2 regions of the Bacillus sp. FSL R5-0422 genome follow, and region 2 is predicted to be linked to the other one. Evidence: predicted binding sites of a transcription regulator. Region 2 holds the regulator's gene; the other holds the start of a gene.
The links. Region 2 encodes LexA, which represses DNA repair genes until DNA is damaged. Its sites were predicted from a motif close to CGAACATATGTTCG; they were not measured.
Positions count from the first base shown of each region.

Region 1 (4,425 bases), 390 kb from region 2:
TTGGTAGTTGATGATTGATAATGAATTGCATCAGCTTTGTTCCGATTCCTTGATGGACATGATGAGGGTGCACAGCCAATCGGCTGAGGACAATTCTGTCCTCATGCATTTCATATGAAGCGATTCCTAACAACTGTCCTTCTGTCTCAAACCCTATGAATTTCTCATCTGTTTTCATAATGTCTTTGACCGTTTGTTTTAAGGGTGGTAAATCTTGATAGCCAATTTGTTCTGCCTCGCGCTGATATGCGGCAAGTTGGATATGTAAAATTTGTTTTGCTTGCTCTTTGTTTTGTTGATCGAGCCGAATGATCATACCTTTTCCTCCAGCTTTTTCACAAATAACACACGGTCTTCATGAATGCCGTCGTAATCTGAAAAAACTGAAATGCCGTCCACTGTTTTATCTCCCTTTTCGATTTGAAAACCGAGTTTTGTATGGTAAGCAATGGAGACTCTATTAACAGGAGCTGTGACAGCTTTAATTGTTGTTCTCCCTTCCTTTTGAGCCGCTTCATAAAACGCTTGATAGAGGATTTTGCCGATCTTTAATTTCCGGTGATCAGGATGTACCCCAACAAAGTGAATATACGCTTCATCTGAATGAGATTGCGATAAAAAACCGACTAAAAAGCCAATCAGTTCACCTTTTTCGACGACGACAAAACTTGTTTGCTGAAAATGTTCAAAAAATAGTTTCGGCAATTTTGCGCGCAAATCCCTACCTCCCCACCAGCTTTGGATGACGGATGTGACGGCATAAAAATCTGACGGCTTCACTTGACGTATCATGATGACCTCGCCCCTTTTCATTTTGGCTTACCACTCTCTTTTTTATAAAAACCTGTTGTTTCAATAGTCTACCTGTCCGATGAATTATTTGTAAAGATTACGTGCCTGCCTTTTTTCTTTCAGCTTTGTTGATTTCGTTCTTTCACCGTCATCTCCTTTTAAATCTTCACACTTATTTCAAAAAGTTCACTTTTTGTGCGAAAGTTTCATTCTTTTGGTATGTTAAGATGGTTCATATAGGAAATGTAACAAATGTTTATTGGAGATGATGATATTGGTTTGGATTGTTACTTCACTTGTTGTGTTTAGTCTTTTAAAGCTTCTTGTCACTTCGCTGCCTTCTGGTGTTGTGGAACGCCTTTTTAGTCGTTATGCAGTGCATGCAAAAGTAACAAGTGATCAAACAACGATCATGTTTGAAGATCGTCCGCTCGATGATCAACAAGCATCTGACATTATTCAACATTTTAATGATGCGATCTTTATTGAACGCTATTATATTTATCCTGGTGATGAAGAGCGTTTTCTTCATCCGCAGGAAGGGCCTGCACCGCTTACTATGCAAACAAAGCTTGGTAAGCATGATGTGACCCTTTATCTGTATCATTACGATGACCACGTAGATGTGGTTCGGCAATTTACTCATAAGCCTAAGAAAAAACTGACGGCCTATCGTTTGCGTTCTGAGCCGCTCCAAACATCTTACAATTTAGCACATGCTTAAAATATGTTGTATCAAATGAGACGAAGTGTTTTCCACTTTGTCTTTTTTGTATGGTTTTACACTCTTTTCTTTGAATGATTTACCAGTATCAATTTCGCCTCCTGACGGTTACAATAAGAACAGAACATACGTTCTAAGAGGTGAAAATAATGAATGAACGAGCCATTCTGCTTGTGGATATGCAATCGTTTTATGCGTCAGTCGAAAAAGTGGAGGCTCCCCACTTGAAGGATGTGCCGCTCATCGTCTCTGGAGATCCTGAGCGGCGGAGCGGGGTCGTACTTGCTGCCTGCCCGCTTGCTAAAAAACGGGGCGTACAAAATGCATCAAGATTATGGGAAGCACAGGAGAAATGCCCCGAAGCTGTCGTCGTACGCCCCCGGATGCAGCGTTATCTTGATATTTCTGTCATGATCACAGAACTGCTTGAACAATACACAGATCTTGTCGAACCATATTCAATTGATGAACAATTTCTCGATATTACAGGCAGTCTGACACTACTCGGTTCTCCCCGTGAGATCGCTCAAAATATACAAACTACCATTATGAACCAGACCGGTATTTACGCACGTGTTGGCATCGGTCCTAATAAAGTACTCGCCAAAATGGCTTGTGACCATTTTGCTAAAAAAAACTCATCTGGCATCTATGAACTTCGCGCAGACAGTGTTTCGGCTGATTTATGGCCGCTTCCGATTGGAAAATTATTTGGCGTTGGTAAACGAATGGAGCACCATTTAAAACGAATGGGCATTAGTACCATCGGAACGCTTGCTACTTATCCGTTAGATCGGCTTAAAAAACGCTGGGGAATCAACGGAGAACTTTTGCAGCGAACAGCATTAGGGCATGATCCCTCTCCGGTCACCGTACACACACATAATGAGCAAAAAGCGGTGGGACATCATATGACTCTCCCCCATGATTATGCGTCTTTTGAGGACATCAAAGTCGCTCTTCTTGAATTGAGCGAAGAAGTGGCAAGACGTGCACGCTTTAAGCATTATCTTGGTCAAACAGTGTCTGTTGGCGTGAGAGGCGCTGATTTTTCTCACCCGACTGGATTTCATAGACAAATCAAGCTTCATTCACCTACACAGTACGGGACAGATATTGCAGAGGCAGCTATTCAGCTATGCCAGCAGCACTGGGATGGTCAGCCCATTCGAAGTGTCGGTATTACTCTCTCACAGCTGCAGTCTGACAGCCAGTATCAGTTAAATTTATTTGATCATCATGTTCAAAAAGACAAACTCAGCAAAGTATTTGATGCGATCCACATAAAGTATGGACCTGCTGCCTTGCTGCATGCTTCGTCACTGACAAGCGCAGGCCAGGCATATCATCGCGCCGAAAAAATTGGCGGACATTACAAATAACGGAGGCGAACAGCCATGAATCCCAATAAATTAACACCTGGATACAACCTCATGTGGGAATCAAGCCGAATGATGCTTCCAGAGCACCGGGAGCAGCTGCTTGCTCAAAAACGAAAGAAAAAAGAATACACCCCTCCCCCGCTGAGCACCGATCAACTGGAGGAAATGAATTTTTTGATCACACAGTCGATTACCGAGGATCAAGCGATTTGCGTAACATATGCCGCAGCAGGTAGGAAAGAGCAGTTTTGGGGCTGGGTAAAAGTCATTCATTATGAAACGCAGCGCATAAAAATCGTCAATGATGAAGATGTTCTCAACCTGTCCTTGCAGCAAATCGTCGCGATCGACCTTAATTAAATTGTGGCAAATAACCACGCGAATCAGTGTCATAAAAGCACCGGCAAAAAAAAGCATGTGCCTCCAAATACGAGCAATCAAGCTTCTCTGCCATATGGCGGATGCCCTCTCCATCAAATTGTGTATTTAATTTGCACAATTTTTCATGTATGATTGGAACATCTTACAAACTCAGGGGAGAAACAGCATGAAAAATAACTTACGTACGCTACATCCGCTTAGTTGGACGATCATCATCGGCACCATATTTGGCCGAATGGCGACATCCATGAGCATTCCTTTTTTGGCCGTTTATTTAACACAAGTCAAAGGCGCCTCAGCTTCTTCTGCTGGATTAATCATTGCCGTTAGCTCTCTGATTGGGATCGTTGCAAGTTTTTACGGTGGATATATTTCTGATCGTATCGGAAGAAAAAAGGTCATGCTTCTATCAATCTTTGGCTGGACACTTGTCTTTGTTGGCTTTGCATTTGCAGATGCCATTTGGGTCTTCTTTATCATGAACGCTTTAAACGGACTGTGCCGAGCACTGTTTGAACCAACATCTAAGGCGCTCTTATCTGATGTCACTCCATCAAGTATTCGGTTGTTTGTGTTTAATTTACGATATACAGCCATTAACATAGGGGTCATCTTCGGTCCTCTACTTGGCTTATATCTCGGGTCATCGAAAACAACCTTTCCATTTCTCGTCGCTGCCTTCATTTATTTGTTATACGGATTAACGCTAGCCTGGCAATTTCAGAAGCATCCAGTTGCTGCTCCAGAAAGTACGAAACAAATTGGTGTCAAAAAAGCTCTTTCCATTATCCAAAAAGATACGGTCTTTAGCATTATCCTCATCGGCGTTACCTTATGTTCGTTCGGGTATTCGCATTTGAGCTCAACACTGCCTCAATATTTATCCGCTTCGCCTATGATTGAGGATGGTCCGAAGCTATTTGGATACCTTTTATCTTTAAATGCAGTTGTTGTCATTGTTGTACAATATCCGCTCATCATGATCGCCAAGCGCTACTCCACCATTTTGTCGCTCACCACTGGAAATGTTCTTCTGGCCGGCAGTTTGTTTGCCATTGCTTTTTCACAGAGTCTCGGCATGCTTGCTTTCATCATTGTCGTGTTTACAATAGGAGAGGTTCTGCTGTTTGCGATGATGGACCTTTT
Region 1 is NZ_CP152014.1:2,082,091-2,086,515, forward strand. Features, by position in the region: gene MKX52_RS10570 (GNAT family N-acetyltransferase) at 1-316, opposite strand, end outside; gene MKX52_RS10575 (GNAT family N-acetyltransferase) at 313-792, opposite strand; gene MKX52_RS10580 (YfmQ family protein) at 1,067-1,516, shown strand; gene MKX52_RS10585 (DNA polymerase IV) at 1,666-2,898, shown strand; gene MKX52_RS10590 (YolD-like family protein) at 2,914-3,258, shown strand; gene MKX52_RS10595 (MFS transporter) at 3,446-4,425, shown strand, end outside.
Region 1: the regulator LexA is predicted to act here: its motif matches at 1,638-1,651, upstream of MKX52_RS10585 (DNA polymerase IV).

Region 2 (4,425 bases):
ACCTATAAGATACAATTCAATGACAGAATGTGAAGGGATATATGCTTATGGATAAGAACCGTGCATTATACGACTATTTCATGCAACATGCAGAGAAACTGACTGAAACTTGGTATGATTCAATTGAGGATGATGATCCAGAATCAATCTATCGTTCAACAGATTCCAGCATCATATCAGAGCTGAAACGGCAAAATCAAGATTATTACCAGCATTTTATACGTGCGCTTATTGAAGACAAGACGTATTTACATACTGAGTTTAAGAAGTGGTCTGAAGACTTAGCCAGTGATCCGAAGCATTTAAACACACCATTAGATTATGTTGTGAGAGAATACATGTCTAATCAAAGAGTGGTCCTTCATTACTTAAAAGAATTTATTAAGCAGCGTCAAGATGATATTGATATTGACCGCATCTTTTATTGGTATGATTTAATTTCAGAGGCATTTAATATTTCAATTCATGTGTTCATTCAGCAATACGTGAAAAATACAACGAAGAAGCTCGTGGCACAAAGAGACATGATTTACGAGCTAAGTTCACCTGTCATTGTTTTAAAAAGCCATATTGCGTTATTGCCGTTAGTAGGTGATATTGATACAGCGAGAGCAAAGATTATTTTAGAAAATACGCTGAAACAGTGCTCACAAAAAGGTGTGCAGCATTTATGTATTGATTTATCGGGCGTTGTCATTATTGATACAATGGTGGCTCAGCAAATTTTTGATCTTGTCACATCACTTCGGTTAATTGGAGTAGAGACAACCATTTCAGGAATCAGACCAGAAATTGCCCAAACCGCTGTACAGCTCGGGCTTCCTTTTAATGAATTTCGCACGGCAGCATCACTTGCTCACGCATTAGAACGCATGACTGAATTTTCTCCAATATAAAAACCAGGCCGATTAATGGCCTGGTTTTTTATTTAGATAACAGCGTCAATTTTTGTGACTTTCCAATCTTTTTGTCCTTTTTCGAACGTAACTGTTCTTTTTACTTTGCGACCGTCAAGTGTTGGGACAGTGAATTCATATGTGCGGACTGTTTGTTTTTTAGAGACAAGTTTAGGTGTTGCTTTATCCCAATTAAGCATATTGTCTCCGTCGCCAACTGGAACAGCCATTTTACCTTTATGAACAATGAACTGGTAGTCTTTTAAACCTTGATTGATGGCTTCTTTTGTGAAAACTTGAGATAGGTAGCTGTTTAGTTTTTTCTTTGTATCAAATGTTTTAGAAAGATAGTTGTAAGTCATGTCTTTATAGCTAAATGATTTTAATTTGTAATCAGAATGTTCCTTAATTTTGTAGCCTGACATCGCACTCCAAAAGTGTTCTCGTGCATCAAGGGCAATATGTAACGCTTCTTTATTTGTCAAAGTGGCTGGTTTTTTAGAAGCGGCCAATGTTGTAGATTGTAATGAGATCATAAGCATAATAGCAGTTAATAAAACGAATAATTTTTTCAAGGCAATTGCCTCCTTTTCTCAATGAAAACTTCTTATGTTACAAATGTTACAATAATTACAGTGATATTACAAGTATTAAATTAAAATGTTTTTTATTTCTTTTCTTTCTATATATATAACGTTTAAAGGTGGCAAAAAGTTTTCATTTTTTTATTTTTTCTTTATATCTAGTATTTAACCGTTCTAAAGAAGAACAAAACGTTTTTTGGAAAAGTTTCTTTTTGGACGTTCAACACGCTTTTTCATTTATGTCATATACTATCGTGATGAATGTCTAAGAAAGTGGTGTTGAATATGTATTATCCGTATGAAGGTATGTGGAATGGGTACTCATATGATAGGCAGATGCAAGGTTTTCCGTCGTTTCCTTCACAAGTTGGAGGATTTCCAGGATTCCCATTCGGAGGAGGAGGCACTGGGCACGGATCTAGTGGCTCAGCCCCGCCAGCTCCACCACAGCATATTATTTCGCAATATCAGCAAGCATTATCACAGCCTCAAAGCATGCAGTCACTAATTTCAGGGCAAACAGGTGGAGGGCAGCAATCGGTTCAATTCGCTGCGGGATGTAATAGAAGATGGACGATTGTCTTTATGAGAAACGGTCAAGTATTTTTAATGTATGTCCTGTCCTCACAGCCATTCGGGAGAACAACGGGCTTTATTTGGCCGAACTTTACATTTGGTTCCTTCCCAAGCTCGAGTATTCTTGCCTATTCTTGTTCATAAAAAAAAGCCGGTTCTCATCATTAGCTGATGAAATACCGGCTTTTTTTAGTGAATATTTCTAAATACGCCAATCACTTTACCTAGTATACTTACATTCTGTAAAATAATCGGTTCCATAGATGGATTTTCTGGCTGTAATCTAAAGTGAGTATTTTCTTTATAGAAACGCTTGACTGTCGCTTCATCTTCCTCTGTCATGGCGACGACAATATCTCCATTGTTAGCAGTGCTCTGCTGACGAACAATGACATAGTCCTTGTCCAAAATACCTGCGTCAATCATACTTTCTCCCATAATTTCAAGCATAAATACTTGTTCATCTGGTGCTGCAAAAGTTTCTGGAAGAGGGAAGTATTCTTCTACATTCTCAACAGCTGTAATAGGCAAGCCTGCTGTTACTTTTCCGATGACTGGTACGTTCATTACAGCACTCTTTGGAATATTCAATTCCTCTTCATCTAGTACTTCGATCGCTCTAGGTTTTGTCGGGTCTCTTCTTATTAAGCCCTTCGTTTCTAGTCTAGCTAAATGTCCATGAACCGTTGAACTGGATGCTAGACCGACAGCTTCTCCAATTTCACGAACGGATGGGGGATAGCCCTTACTTTTTACTTCTTCTTTGATGAATGTCAGGATATCGAGTTGTCTTTTTGATAGCTTCGTCATCTTTTGCACCTCAAAACGTCAATTTTAAAGAAATTATAGCATGTTTTTCCTAACAGTACAAACATAGGTTCGAAAAAAACGTTTGACAGAAACGTTTGTTCGTATTTATAATAAGTGACAGAAAGAACGAACACACATTCTATTAGGAGAGATGACATTATGAGGTTAAAAGAATCTATTATTTTTATTGGGGTATTCTCATTCATCGTTGGCATATTTCTCTCACTTATTGCAGTCACAAGCCATAATGATCCAAATCAATATGTTAAAATAGAAGTTCAATCAGGTGATACTCTTTGGGGGTTAGCTGATCAAGTAAACGACAGCAAATCTATTGATAAAAATGCGTTTATTGACTGGGTCACTCAGCACAATGATCTTGCTTCAACAGAAATCCAGCCTGGTGACATCCTTGTCATACCAGTCAAAAAAGAGCATCCAGTCGTATATCAACTTGCAACAGTACAGTAGAAAGGTCGATTGAAGACATGAATGCAATCATCTATGCGAGAGTAAGCACTGTCAAAGAAGAGCAGGAAACCTCGCTGAAGAGACAAGAAGAAGAATTGCTGGCTTTAGCTGCTATGCACAAGATGAATGTGGTTAAAGTTATTAAAGAAAAAGCAAGCGGGTATGATCTAGATCGCGATGGTGTGTTTGATATGCTAGCTACACTAAGAGAAAAGTCAATTGATGCTGTTCTTATCCAGGATGAAACACGTCTCGGAAGAGGACAAGCAAAAATTGCGCTTCTTCATTGTCTTTTTAAAGAGAATGTGAAGGTGTACAGTACGTTTCATAGAGGCGAGCTTGAGCTTTCAGAAGCTGATGAAATGGTGATTGAGATCGTCGGAGTCGTTGAAGAATATCAACGAAAAATTCATAACCTGAAAATCAAGCGGGGAATGAGAAGAGCCGTAGAAGGCGGGTATCAGCCCGAACTGAATTTAAAACAGCAGGATCATGCGCCTGGCCGTGAGCGTATTGAAGTGCCGATTTCAGAAATTGTTCGATTAAGAAAGAACAACATGACCTTTGCCGAAATCGCAGCAACTCTTCAGGCACTAGGTTTTGACATTTCAAAAGCAACGGTCCATAGAAGGTATCAAGAATATGAAAAAGGTTTGATCACCTAAAGCTTGATTTGTTGTCAAAGTGATCGATATTTAGTAGTATGTAGAGAAAATGTTTTAAAGGAGTTAGTCATGATTTCTAAAAATCAGCTTGCAAGAATCAATGAGCTTTCAAAAAAGTCAAAAGAGACCGGATTGTCAGACGCTGAAAAAACAGAACAAAAGCAATTAAGAGAAGAGTATTTAAAAGCTTTTCGTTCTTCTATGAAAAATACACTTAAAACCGTGAAAATCGTTGACCCTGAAGGAAACGATGTCACACCAGAAAAATTAAAAAGAGAAAGAGATCAAAACCTTCATTAAGCTTATGATTTCTTGAATTTTGAAAAGATGGGAAAAACATTCTCATCTTTTTTCATTTTTGCATAACTTTTTAGGTGATCGATAAACTAAATGTGACAAAATCACTCTTTTTCAGCGTGAAAT
Region 2 is NZ_CP152014.1:1,693,111-1,697,535, forward strand. Features, by position in the region: gene MKX52_RS08470 (STAS domain-containing protein) at 48-896, shown strand; gene MKX52_RS08475 (IseA DL-endopeptidase inhibitor family protein) at 929-1,471, opposite strand; gene MKX52_RS08480 (hypothetical protein) at 1,766-2,200, shown strand; gene lexA (transcriptional repressor LexA) at 2,246-2,866, opposite strand; gene yneA (cell division suppressor protein YneA) at 3,026-3,337, shown strand; gene MKX52_RS08495 (recombinase family protein) at 3,355-4,002, shown strand; gene MKX52_RS08500 (DUF896 domain-containing protein) at 4,072-4,302, shown strand.